One region of the Desulfosporosinus sp. SYSU MS00001 genome, then DNA from elsewhere that is predicted to be linked to it. Evidence: riboswitches for the same ligand, from Rfam matches in the RefSeq annotation. Region 1 holds a riboswitch; each other region holds the start of a gene.

Region 1 (3,181 bases):
GTATGTGTTCTTGAGAAATGGTACTGGAAGATAGTTCCCTTTGGTATTGCGATTATTGGACAACGTATACTTCTGAATCTAAAAATTCTCGTTCTCTGTGAAGGGTGGAATTTCTTTTATACCATGACCATTTATTATTTGAGTATTGCTGTCTTCATTTTGATTGTCAAAAATTTCATTGCTTCAGAGGTAAATAATTCCTTCCCTAAAAAATGAAAAGGGGCCGTGTTTTCACGGTCCCTTTTCAAGCGTAATTTTCCTTACTAATTATACCTGCGCGCTCCTAGATAACGTGAAGCGTAAAAGCTGTCACCGAGACTGGAGACTTCAATACCACTGTTGGGGTTACTGGCATGAATAAATCGCCCCCCCCCCATATAAATGCCTACGTGAGATGCGCCACTAGTATATGTAGTGAAAAACACTAAATCACCGGGCTGAAGGTCATTTTTGCTGACAGGACTTCCTGAAGCAAACTGTGCATAAGAAGTTCGCGGCAGGGATATTCCGGAATTAGCATAAACATATTTTGTAAAACCCGAGCAGTCAAAACCACTGCGAGTAGTTCCGCCGAAGACATAGGGCGTACCTTCTAAACTGAGCGCTCGACCTACAAGAGATGAATTATTACTGCTTCCACGGGAAATCCCATAAGCAACTGTCACATTGCCAGGTCCTTTGGCAATGACTTGATTCACAGGATTTTGAGTGACTTTTTCAGCTAATACCTTTTTGGTTACGTCGATACCATTTTTACGCACATAGGAATAAGTAACTAATTTTGCGCCATTACTTCCTTGGGTTACAACTTTAGAATTGCCAAAGGCCAAACTCGGATCTATTTTCGATACAACATCATAGGGTATTGTTTCCGACCCTGAATAAGTTCCTTGACTAACAACCGTAAGATAGGGTGTGGAATCAACAAGCTTTATAGTTTCTCCAGGTTTCAGCATGGTATTTTTAGTTGATCCCGGATTTCCGGCTAATACCTCATCGGTTAACATATCGTTTTTGCGGGCAATAAGCCACCAGGAATCATTAGGCTGAACGGTATAATTTTTGGTCGTTATCTTGCCATCCATCAATACCTTAAAGGCTTGATCAGGTGTTTTCACTTGATCCGGGGAGACTTCAGCTTTTTCGGCACTAACATTTTCGGCAAAACTTATTGATTCAATCTTATTTTCAGAGCTGGGTTTTGCATAATAATCTTGGTATTTTTTAAGAACCTTGTCCACGTCTTCCTTATTTGGCAAAACAGCCACAACGGAACCATCTGCTTTTAAGGTGTAACCATCAACATAACAAGTTATGTCGTTTTCTAGTTTTTCTTCATTTAAAGAAGATTCCAGATAGGTCGCCGGACTAACCCTGACGTTCTCATAAGTTATAACGTCATGAGTTTTGGCAGCTAGGCCATATGGTTTGCCTTCCTGTTGCAAAATTGTTTTAACAAGGTTTTCGGCCGTCGCTGAATTTCTTGCCAGGCCAATTTGATGACCGTTAACAAGAACTGCAGCCGCAGAAGTCGTTGTTGTAAGATTGTAGGTAACCCCACCTATTAAAATGAGAGAAATTGATAAGGTACCGATAACTTTTGGCGATTTCCAAGAAATCTTTCGTAACGTATCGCGCGAAAACTGTTGGATAACCAGTTTTTTCTGAGTCCAATCGAAATGCTTGAGTTGGCTAAGTACTTCGCCTTGAATCTGAGACAGTTTACGAGACCATTGCATATTATTCACCTTTCACAATTGCCTACGAGGTTAGTTGACGGGTTCGGGCAGGAAGGTGTAAGCCCTTCGCGCATTATACGCGATTAACCCCATAAATAAAATCCCCCGTTCTAGACGACCTAGATTCGGCATTCCTTCTCCTTTCATTAAAGCATATCATTATTTATTCGACACTATATGCAAATGTCCTCTAAATTTATTTATGAAATACTTGTGAAGTTTTAAACTTACTCTTAGAAACTTGTCATTTCTCGTTTGAATGGATGCAAACTCTAGAAGTTAAAGGGCATACTAACAGCATAATAACTCTCTATTTTAGGAGATCTTAATTTAATAAGGGGGACGTGTTGTGTATAGACTTAATTCTAGGCAACAGAAAAAAGTTTTTGATTCTTTTCATAAGGTTGTGGAGACGCGAAATCCAGAGCTAATCAGTGAGGATTTATATAATCATTTAAACTTAAACTGCAATTTCTCGTCGCATTTTAATCTGGAGGGGTTTCGAGATGCTTATAGCGGTGATCGCTTTAAGGAGTTTTTAAATTACTTTGATCGCTGTTCTCCTCAAAGTCAGTGGCTTGAAGCACCGGAAATTAGCCGGGAATTTGCGGAATTGAATCGGAAAATGGTTGATTACGGAAGTGATCATATCTAAAACAAGTCGCGGATAGGGGACGGGCCGTTGCATCATGAATATCTATCCGTTTTCATAAATGAAACCCTGCATATAAGTGGATTTGAACTACTATTTATGCAGGGCTTTATTTTATAAAGGACGTTTATGCCTTTTGCAGCCCCTTAATTGTGGTCATATCTTGATACCATATTTTTGCAGGCGATAAAGCAATGTTGGGCGGGTAATTCCTAAATATTTTGCTACCTTGGTCTGATTATAGTTGTGTTTTTCCAGAGCCTTAATGATAAGATGTTTCTCTAACTCCCCTAAAGAAAAACCACTTTCAGAAAGCTGGATCTCCGGTGTTGGCGATTCTTCAAGATGTTTGAGCAATTCCTTAGGAAAATGCACCGATTGGATTTCTGAACCCTGGCATACAATAAGTGCTCTTTCAATAACATTTTGCAGCTCTCTGACGTTTCCTGGCCAGTTGTATTGGGTTAAGGTCTTCATCGCTTCAGAAGAAATTTTTTTACTCTTGGTAGGATCAAATTTTTCCAGAAAGTGATTAACAAGAAGCGGGATATCCTCTTTTCGGGATCGAAGGGGAGGCATGACAATACCCATGACATTTAAGCGATAGTAAAGATCTTCTCGAAAGGTTCCGGTGGTGATAGCCGCGGCAAGATCTCGATTCGTTGTAGCGATGACTCGAACATCGACGTGGATTGTCTCGGTTCCGCCAACTCTTTGAAAACATCGTTCTTGTAATACCCGTAACAACGTTACTTGCATGTTGATAGGCATTTCTCCAATTTCATCAAGA
Region 2 (3,181 bases), on a different contig from region 1:
ATCGGGTCGTCGATATTAAACCTTTTTGAAGTATCTGAATGTATTTGTTATCGATTTGGCTGCCAGGCACCATTTCCTGCTCAGCAGATGTGGCTGTAATCTTTCCTGTCATATCAAAAATTGTAATTTTAGCGTCAAAGATACCGGCCAGATATTTCAAGAAGTCCTGCTGAGCCTGAGCCTGAACCTGACTGTTTGATCGCTGATCAAACGGGACGCTCCATGGGCTGTCCGTTTGTTGGAGTAAAGCAAAGTTTACTCGTTTAGCTTCCCGTAACAATTCTTGTTGAATCTGATCGTAGGTTACCTGCTTAACCACAAAGCTGGAAAAGAGCATCACGACAAGAAAAGCAATGACAAAAGCTGTGACATTCGTAAACAAGATCCTGGTGTAAAGATTTTTGTTAAATTGTTCCTGCAGTAAACGTTTAATACGAAGCCCAAATCGATGCAGGGCTCGGATTACCCATTGAAGTTTTTGCCTGCCCTTCTCCAGATATATATTCACGGCGTGGTCGCTCCTCCTTTGGCAGGAGGTGTAAACTGGTATCCCACACCCCAGACGGTTGTCAAGTATTCAACCGGCAAAGATGCCAGTTTGGTCCTTAACCTGCGGATGTGGACATCAATTGTCCGCTGATCACCGAAGAAATCATATCCCCAGACAGCTGCAAGCAGTTCCTCCCGGCTGAAAATCCGGCGCGGATTCAGGGCAAGGTAATACATCAAATCGAATTCTTTGGGAGTAACTTCCGCTTTTTCACCATCAATCAAAACGGTCCTGGTATCCGCCAGGATTTCCAGCCCCGGATATTTTAATTTCCAATACGTTGCTTTTTCTATCGGTTGGGTACGGCGCAAGACCGCTTTTATTCTGGCCACCAATTCCCTGGGACTGAACGGTTTGGAAACATAATCATCTGCTCCCATTTCCAGTCCCAAAACGCGGTCTGCTTCCTCCCCCTTAGCTGTGAGCATGATAATCGGAACCATCCGAACCGCCCTTAATTTACGACAGAGGGTTAACCCGTCCTGACCAGGAAGCATGATATCAAGGATTACCACATCAGGATTTTCCCGGTCGAATACGGCGAGAACCAAGTCGCCGTCACTCACACCAATAACTTTAAAACCTTCCCTTTCCCCATATAATTTGACCAGTTCCAAAACGTTTTGGTCATCGTCAACCAGCAGTACCTTACCACAATAGGCCATTTTTTTCCTCCCTCGGCGGCGGATTTCCAACAAAGCATTGAGCCCATTTTTACAATCCAGAAGTTACAGTCAAAGGGACATTTTGGTATGGATCTCCGACGATCTCGCCAATTCCAACATCAATAATGTTTCTCTTAAAAGAGCTTCCTGCTTCCAAGAGTTCGAAACCGCCAATGGATTTATTCCAAATCACCTGGTACATAACCGAGGAAATGCTAATAACATCACCTTCATAAACATTACTACCCTTGGCATCAGACAAACCTGTCCACTGCAGCAAGTCAAACTTTTCAGCCGGTTCCCACGAACGACCGGGCACACTGACTGCGAAGGGAGCTAACGTCTGCGTATCAAAGGAAATGGCTTGAGGCTTAAACATTTTTTGCCTGACCTTATCCCAAACTCGGAATTTAAGTTCTTTCAATTTACTTCCTCCTTGAAACCTCCATAGTGTCTCACTTAGTAATACATAAGAATATTACTTTTTATGGGGGTACCAATAATAATAAACTCATTTTTTTATTTCATCCAACGATTTATATCCCGGAAGGAACCGGCAAGTTGGCAGTCCTCCTTTCAAAATGCATAAAAGAGTCCTGCGTTAACATACTGAACGCAGGACCCTATTTCAGAAGTTTTCTCTTGAAAGCGCTTACGAAGTTAGCTGATGGATTCGGGCTAAGAGATAGCCCTACCGGCTTAAGCCGGATTCACCCCGAAAATATGGGTCCCCCGTTTCCACTAAGTGCGGAACTCAGCGCGTCTTTAGCTATTTAGTTGGAATGACTGACAACTAGTTTTTAGTATTATAAGTTGGCGGCCAAAACGTGTCAACCTTATTCGTCCAGGAAGATGTTTCCTGGACCGGAAGGCGTTAAAATGATAGGAGTTCTTCGCCTCCTTTCGTAATTATACCGGAGGTATATTAAATGGTATTTACCAAACTATGAACGTGTTTTACGAAAGTGTGAACAAATGTTACAAACCAGAGATTACACAATTATGCTGATTAGTTATCCGTACATACAAGTGCCATACAACTGTCGACCAACTACTTCACTCGTATAGAGGATAATGGTACAATATGACCTAGGAATCGGGAATTTATTACGGATTTAATTATAATTTCTCGGGGAGGTATCACGTTTTGCAGCCTTACTTTCATACTAACTCATATGACACCCCTCCAAATAAACGTTTTTTAGGGGACCGTCTTGTTCTGGATACCCGGTTGGTTTTTGTAGCCGGAGTAGTCAATGTTATAAACCAGGCACGTATTTTGGCGAATCAAGGACGCTATGATGATGCTGTTTGGGTTAAATCGAGCATCGATATCTTAAAAATTATTGAAGGATGCGGCGGTAAATTTCATTTAAGAGGGTTAGATAATATCTCTTCTTGTCATGAGCCGGTTGTATTTATTAGTAATCATATGAGCACCTTGGAAACTTTTGTTTTTCCTTGCTTAATCGAACCCTTCATGAATGTGACGTTTGTTGTTAAAGACAGCTTAATTAAACATCCGTTTTTTGGCTCAATCATGCGTTCAAGAGATCCCATCGTCGTAGGCAGAGATAACCCTCGGGAAGACTTTAAAATAGTCATGGAAAAAGGAAAAGAGCTTTTAAATAAAGGAACATCTGTAATCATATTCCCTCAGAGTACGAGAACCTTAACCTTTGAACCTGAAAAATTTAATTCCTTAGGGATCAAATTAGCCAAGGCTGCTGGGGTTAAAGTAATTCCGGCAGCAATTAAAACTGATTTCTGGGGAAATGGCAAAATCCTTAAAGACTTGGGGCCAATAAGCAGGAATAAGCCTATATACATGAATTTTGGAGAGCCATTCTCAATAAAAGGCAGTGGTAAGGATGAACATCAAGCCATCGTTGATTTTATACAGAGAAATTTGAACGATTGGGAAACCACCTGAATCTGCGAGACATGCTAACCCCCTATGATACGC
Region 3 (3,181 bases), on a different contig from region 1:
TAATCAGTTCCGAAATTTTCAACAGTATAGGACATAGACCTTGGTTCATCGGTTACCTGAACATTGATAAACCAATAAACTTCCGCTCTTTTTGGCCGTTTATCTAAAATCGAATAAATAATTTCCTTGTCTACTTTTCCAGGTTTAGATTTGCTTGTTAAATAAACTAAATTTGTAGCGTATACCGGAAGATGTTCATCATTTCTAAGCAGCCCAAGCGTATCAATATAATCTTCCAATGATACCTCTTTTGTCACGATTTGTTCAAAAATTGTTGCTTTATACCATAACATCATTAGTATTAAAATCAGAGCAGCAATAAACACTGTTATAAATCCGCCGCGAAAAAATTTCGCTGCACTTGAAATGAAAAAACCAATTTCCAAAGTCCCAAAAATGATAGGCACGAGAAGTGAGAGTAGCCTCGACACCCTTTTCTTAATAAGCCAATTGAACAACAAGATTGTAGTCATCAACATCGTAATTGTAATAGCTAATCCATAAGCTGCTTCCATGTGCGATGAAGTTTTGAAGTAGAGAACTACTCCGATACAAGAAAACATCAAAAGGTGATTGACGATTGGAATGTACATTTGGCCTTTGGACATAGCTGGATAGTAAATTTTTAATCTTGGCAATAAATCTAATTTAATTGCTTCTGAAACGAGTGTATAGGACCCACTAATTAAGGCTTGAGAAGCAATAATTGCTGCAAGAGTCGCTAATATGACACCAAAAATACGGAAGTTACCAGGAATTAGTTCGAAAAATGGATTAAAATCGGCCATATGTTGTATTCCGGGATTATCCTTAATCTGCAGCACCCAAGCCCCTTGACCGAAATAGTTTAGAAGCAGGCAGATTTTAACGAACGGCCAAGTGCCGTAAATGTTTTTTCGTCCGACATGTCCTAAATCGGAATATAATGCTTCAGCACCTGTTGTGGCCAAGAATACACTGCCCAAGATCGCAAAACCAGCTTTATTTTGATCACTAAACAACAATTTAATTCCATAGTATGGAGATAGTGAGTTCAGTATATTCAGGTTCCCAAAAATATGAATTATGCCTAGAAAGGCTAACATGAGAAACCATAAAAGCATAATCGGGCCGAATAATCGTCCTAATATCTCAGTTCCGGAACGTTGCAGGAGGAATAAAACACAAAGAATAACAATGGTAATTATAATCACAGTGGATTGATTTGAACCGAAATTATTGATATAGGCGGGAATCCATTTTAATCCTTCTACGGCACTTGTGACGGTAACTGCCGGAGTTAAAATACCGTCCGCTAAAAGGGTTGCCGCCCCGATCATAGCCGGAACAATAAACCAGGCACCCTTTCTTCGAATTAGCGAATATAGAGCAAGGATGCCGCCTTCCCCATGATTGTCTGCTTTGAGTGTGATGAGGACGTACTTAATCGTGGTAAGTAATGTAATGGTCCAGAATATAAGGGAAATGGAACCGTATATAAACTCGTTGGTAATTGAGCTTAATTGTCCATTTCCTTCAACTAACGCTTTCATTACATATAATGGTGATGTCCCAATATCACCATAAACAACACCGAGGGTCACGAGCATACCTGCTGTGGTTAATGGTCGTTCTTTACAGAAATTCAATCCCTTTTCCATTATGTATCCCTTCATATCACTTTATAGTTTAGCTATATTTTACAAATTAATATTGCGGAACATTAGCCTGCTCCTTAACAAAAGAAAAACCCCTGTTTGGGGTTAGTGTTAAAAGTTTTAAACAAACCAATTCGTATGGTTTGTTTTTCATCCCCCTTTCAACGCCTACGAGGTTAGCTGCCGGGTTCGGGTCGAAAGAAATAACCCGTCACATTCTGTGATTCACCCCATTGGGCTAATCAATAGCCCGTTTATGGTTCCCCCGCTTCCTGAGAATTCAGCGATTGTTTATTCAACTGTTAATAATATTAATCCTTTAATTCCAGAATATATAGCACCATATTGGAGTAAATACAGTGAAAATACTCCTAACAAGCTTATTTTTCAGGCGTACTTTTATCATAATTAGTTATGCGTATTAAATCTGCATTGTTCTTTCATTTACTTAATTCTAAGTTATTTTTTGATGCCTGATCCCTGGTACGATTGTATCGAGGTTTCTTTGCTGTACCCAAACAAGAATATCAAGGTGATGGTGATATGGAGAATACCGAAATAGATATCTATATTTCTTTGAATTAGAAGAGGGAGAAAAAAATGGGCGAGATATTCACAGAAAGAAATATGTAAAATTTCTTGAGCAAAAGGGATTGTTAATTCAGGCAAATACATGTATTTTGTGGCGACAATTGTTCTATAGTTTAGGTTTTTTTTGATAGTCAATTTAATTATTAAATAACTAATGATATCTTTTGTAGGTGTCCAATCTAAATATATCCAAATAATTACTTTGTATTGTAATTAAAATTGCAAAACACATCGTGTTATATATAAGATTCTTAAAATTATAATCTATTTCGAACTATGTCTTTGCTAAAATTTGATATAAACCCATTGTATGGAATATTAATTGCCATCATTTGAATTATAATTAAAATTTAAACTATTAATAACTATAAAAAAATATAATTACGAACATATTTCTTTGTTTTTGATTTCAGTTGTATAATAGTTTTAAATCATTAAAAGTATTTCATCATAATTAAACTTTTATTGAAATTAAAGTAGAGAGAAAAGAGGTGAATTGCTTTGTCCGTAAAAATCAGGACAAAGCGGCTGTATGAGGCAAGGGCTAAAACGAGAACTTGGTTTGCTTGATTTAACAATGATGGGATTGGGGGCCATAATCGGTTCCGGATGGTTGTACGCTGCGCAGAAGGCGGGTAATCTCGCTGGCCCATCCGCAATTTTCGCTTGGCTTGGCGGTGGTATCGCGGTTATGTTTATCGCCTTAGTGTATGCCGAATTAGGTGCCATGCTTCCCGAATCCGGGGGACTTGTACGTTATTGCCAGTACTCCCATGGAAGTTTCGTCAGCTACATGATGGCTTTTGCCCTCATACTTGCAGATTCAACGGTTATTGCCATCGAAGCAGAAGCGGTTGTTCAGTATGCTAGTTATTATGTGCCATCTCTTTATAATAATACTGCAGGTGCGATGACGGCTGTCGGATGGTGTTTAGCAGCAATTTTAATCGTCA
Region 4 (3,181 bases), on a different contig from region 1:
CCTTACTTCATGGGCAATACTTGTTGCCAGCTCACCAACGAGATTCAATCGATCTAAACGGCCTATTTCTTCTTCGGCAAGCTTGCGTTTGGTAATATCCAGGAGTTGCATTAGAAATAGTTGGGTTCCGTCAATATCTTCAAACGGATGCTGATATACTTCATAAATAACATCTTTAATAATGCACTGCCATTGCAGGGGCCCGTAGGTTTGGGTTTTAGATTCCATATTACAGTCCTTGCAAGGACGATTTCTGTTAAAAAGGAGTTCGAAACATTTCTTATTAGCAGGTTCGCCCTGAATCTCCTTAAACTTATGATTAGCAAAAACAACGTTTCCCTCAGAGGTACGCAGATAAACTAAACCGGGGAGTCCATCTAAAATAGCATGAAGACGTTTTTGCTCATCTGCCAGGGATTTCTCCAAGCACTTCTGATCGGAAATATCCCGAAAATAAACAGAGAGACCTTCCGGAGAAGGGTAAACGTTTACTCTAACCCAGCCGCAGGAAAGTACTGAGAAAGCCTCAAAATAAATATGTTTTTGGGTAAGTTTAGCTTCTGTAAATTTGAGGAAATACAGATCGTCTGATTCAGGGAATATATCCCAGTAGTATTTCCCGAGAATTTTTTCCTTTTTTGAAGATAAGAAAAGCTGGGCGGCGGACCCATTGACATAAACGAATTTCCAGGAATTATCCAGAACATAAAAGTAATCGGATATATTGTGAAAGATGCTGTGGATTCTGATATCCGGTTGATCAGCAGCCTTATTGTTAGGGATGGTACCGTCAGCAGTCGGGCAAGCAATCGCATAAAAAACTCCCTCCGTAGGAATGGGGATCAGCATCCAGGAAAATTGCTGATAGGTGCCATTGGAAAGACAGTAGCGATTCGTTAAGCCATGAATTCGATTTCCCTTCATCACTTCTGTGATCGCTTGGATTGAAGAATTTTGGTCATCAGGATGAACAAATTGCTGGATGATCTCCACTGCTGTTAGTTTTTTTATGGTTTTTTGGGTAATTCCAAGAAGTGTTGGCAGAACTGGATTGCTGTATTGAATCCGTCCATCTAAGGAATTGATAATAAAGACATAATTGAAATTTAAGAAGACTTTTTTCAGCTTAAGAAGCTCCTTTAAGGAAACCTCTGGAATATTTGTATCCAAAGCTAACTCCTTTTCTGCATCTATCGTATCAAATGCCCTTATAACTCTAATATGTACTAATCAATAAATAGTAGTTCTACAAATTAACCTTAATCCCTTTTTAATAACAATTATTTAATATATACATTACCATCAGGGCTGGCGTTAGTATCAATGCTGCTCTATTATAGAATTGATTATAATCTATAGATGTGATATAATAGGTTCCAATAAATGTATTTTGCAATATGGTTAAAATGATAATCTTTCAAGATTATCTAAATATCCTAAATCGCTTAATTCTTTTTAGAAGCGGGGGAACCATTAATCTGGGGTGAATCCTCCAAAGGAATTTTTTCCTGTAAGAGGTAGGGTTACTTTCGACCCGAATCCGTCAGCTAACTTCGTAAGCGTTGAAAGGAAAGAACGATAGGTTAGGCTCTTATTGCCCTGCCTTATTATTCTTTTGCTTTTTCGACTTAGCTGACCCCAGACACTGCGTCTTGGGGTTTTATTTTATTTGAGGGAGGATATTATAGATGTTAAATTACGAACTGACCGAAGGGAAAACGCTTGTTACTTTGAGCAAGGCTGCCGAAAAGAACAGTTTCATAAATCCTGAATTATACAGCAAATACCAAGTTAAACGAGGGCTTAGGGATCTTGACGGAAGAGGTGTCCTCGTCGGTTTAACCGAAATTGGTGAAGTACACTCATATATCCTGGACGAAGGTGAAATTATACAAGTTCCAGGCCGATTACTTTATCGTGGCTATGATATTTCCGATATGGTCAATGGATTCACACGAGACGGCCGATTTGGCTTCGAAGAGACTGCCTTTTTATTGCTTTTTGGCCATCTTCCTGACCAGAAAGGTCTAGAGGATTTCAAACGGATTCTGGCTGGTTATCAGAAGCTGCCGGAAGATTTTGCCCGCGATTTTATTATGAAGGCACCCAGTAAAGACATTATGAATGCTCTTGCGAGAAGCGTTCTTGCCTTATATTCTTTTGACGATAACCCCGACGATCCTTCCATCAGCAATGTTTTAAAACAATGCTTGCTGCTAATAGCCTGTTTTCCATCCTTAGCGGTGTATGCTTATCAAGCCTTATCCCATTACCACAGCAATCAAAGTCTCTTTATTCACAGTCCGCGTCCGGAGTTAAGCACAGCAGAGAACATTCTGACAATGCTGAGACCGGACAGCAAGTACACCAGACTTGAAGCTGCGCTCCTGGATCTCGCTCTGGTGCTGCATGCTGAACATGGCGGGGGAAATAATTCGACCTTTGTTACTCATGTCGTGACTTCTACCGGCACAGATACCTATTCGGCGATGTCGGCAGCTATAGGTGCTCTCAAAGGGCCGCGTCATGGCGGAGCTAATATTAAAGTAATCAAGATGTTTGAAGATATCAAGAATCAACTCAAGGATTGGAATGATGATGAAGAAATTGAGCAATATCTAACTCGGATTTTGACAAAAGATGCCTTTGACCGGTCCGGCTTGATCTATGGGATAGGCCACGCCGTTTACTCCATTTCAGATCCGAGAGCTGTTATTCTTAAAGATTATGCAGCTAAACTGGCCCAGGAAAAAGGACTGGATGATGAATTTAAACTCTACACATCAGTAGAAAGGTTAGCTCCTCAAGTAATCGCTAAGTTTAATAGGATGTATAAAACAGTCAGTGCCAATATCGATTTTTACTCCGGATTCGTATATAAAATGCTCAATATTCCTGTTGAAATGTATACACCTATGTTTGCTATTGCTCGAATCGCAGGCTGGAGTGCCCATCGTATTGAGGAAATTGTTAATGCCGGGAAAATTATCCGGCCGGCTTATAAAAGTGTGGCGCGAAAACAAAAGTACCTTGATTTGATTGAGAGAAATTAGTCCCTTTAATATAGAAGTTATTCTCATTTATACAGAACTAAATATGCATTAATCATAAGGCAAGGGCTTTGGCAGCGGTGTAATAACCGGTGCCTTTTTTATGTAACGGTTTTGAGTCTTGGAAAAGT

What was found. Region 1 has a riboswitch for cyclic di-AMP ahead of ACPUYX_RS04315 (C40 family peptidase). Riboswitches for the same ligand answer to the same signal wherever they lie in the genome.
Region 2: it holds a riboswitch for cyclic di-AMP, as region 1 does, so the genes downstream of both, ACPUYX_RS11510 (YopX family protein) here and ACPUYX_RS04315 (C40 family peptidase) in region 1, are expected to answer to the same signal.
Region 3: it holds a riboswitch for cyclic di-AMP, as region 1 does, so the genes downstream of both, ACPUYX_RS17125 (KUP/HAK/KT family potassium transporter) here and ACPUYX_RS04315 (C40 family peptidase) in region 1, are expected to answer to the same signal.
Region 4: it holds a riboswitch for cyclic di-AMP, as region 1 does, so the genes downstream of both, ACPUYX_RS06765 (citrate/2-methylcitrate synthase) here and ACPUYX_RS04315 (C40 family peptidase) in region 1, are expected to answer to the same signal.

Annotation. Positions count from the first base shown of each region.
Region 1 is NZ_JBNFTW010000002.1:194,600-197,780, forward strand. Features, by position in the region: gene ACPUYX_RS04310 (hypothetical protein) at 1-216, shown strand, start outside; gene ACPUYX_RS04315 (C40 family peptidase) at 264-1,739, opposite strand; cyclic di-AMP (ydaO/yuaA leader) riboswitch at 1,744-1,880, opposite strand; gene ACPUYX_RS04320 (hypothetical protein) at 2,089-2,394, shown strand; gene ACPUYX_RS04325 (sigma-54-dependent transcriptional regulator) at 2,548-3,181, opposite strand, start outside.
Region 2 is NZ_JBNFTW010000005.1:261,699-264,879, forward strand. Features, by position in the region: gene ACPUYX_RS11500 (sensor histidine kinase) at 1-508, opposite strand, end outside; gene ACPUYX_RS11505 (response regulator transcription factor) at 505-1,215, opposite strand; gene ACPUYX_RS11510 (YopX family protein) at 1,265-1,639, opposite strand; cyclic di-AMP (ydaO/yuaA leader) riboswitch at 1,850-1,985, opposite strand; gene ACPUYX_RS11515 (lysophospholipid acyltransferase family protein) at 2,363-3,148, shown strand.
Region 3 is NZ_JBNFTW010000011.1:15,683-18,863, reverse strand. Features, by position in the region: gene ACPUYX_RS17125 (KUP/HAK/KT family potassium transporter) at 1-1,640, opposite strand, end outside; cyclic di-AMP (ydaO/yuaA leader) riboswitch at 1,788-1,933, opposite strand; gene ACPUYX_RS17120 (APC family permease) at 2,761-3,181, shown strand, end outside.
Region 4 is NZ_JBNFTW010000003.1:59,738-62,918, forward strand. Features, by position in the region: gene ACPUYX_RS06760 (ATP-binding protein) at 1-1,170, opposite strand, end outside; cyclic di-AMP (ydaO/yuaA leader) riboswitch at 1,433-1,577, shown strand; gene ACPUYX_RS06765 (citrate/2-methylcitrate synthase) at 1,689-3,053, shown strand.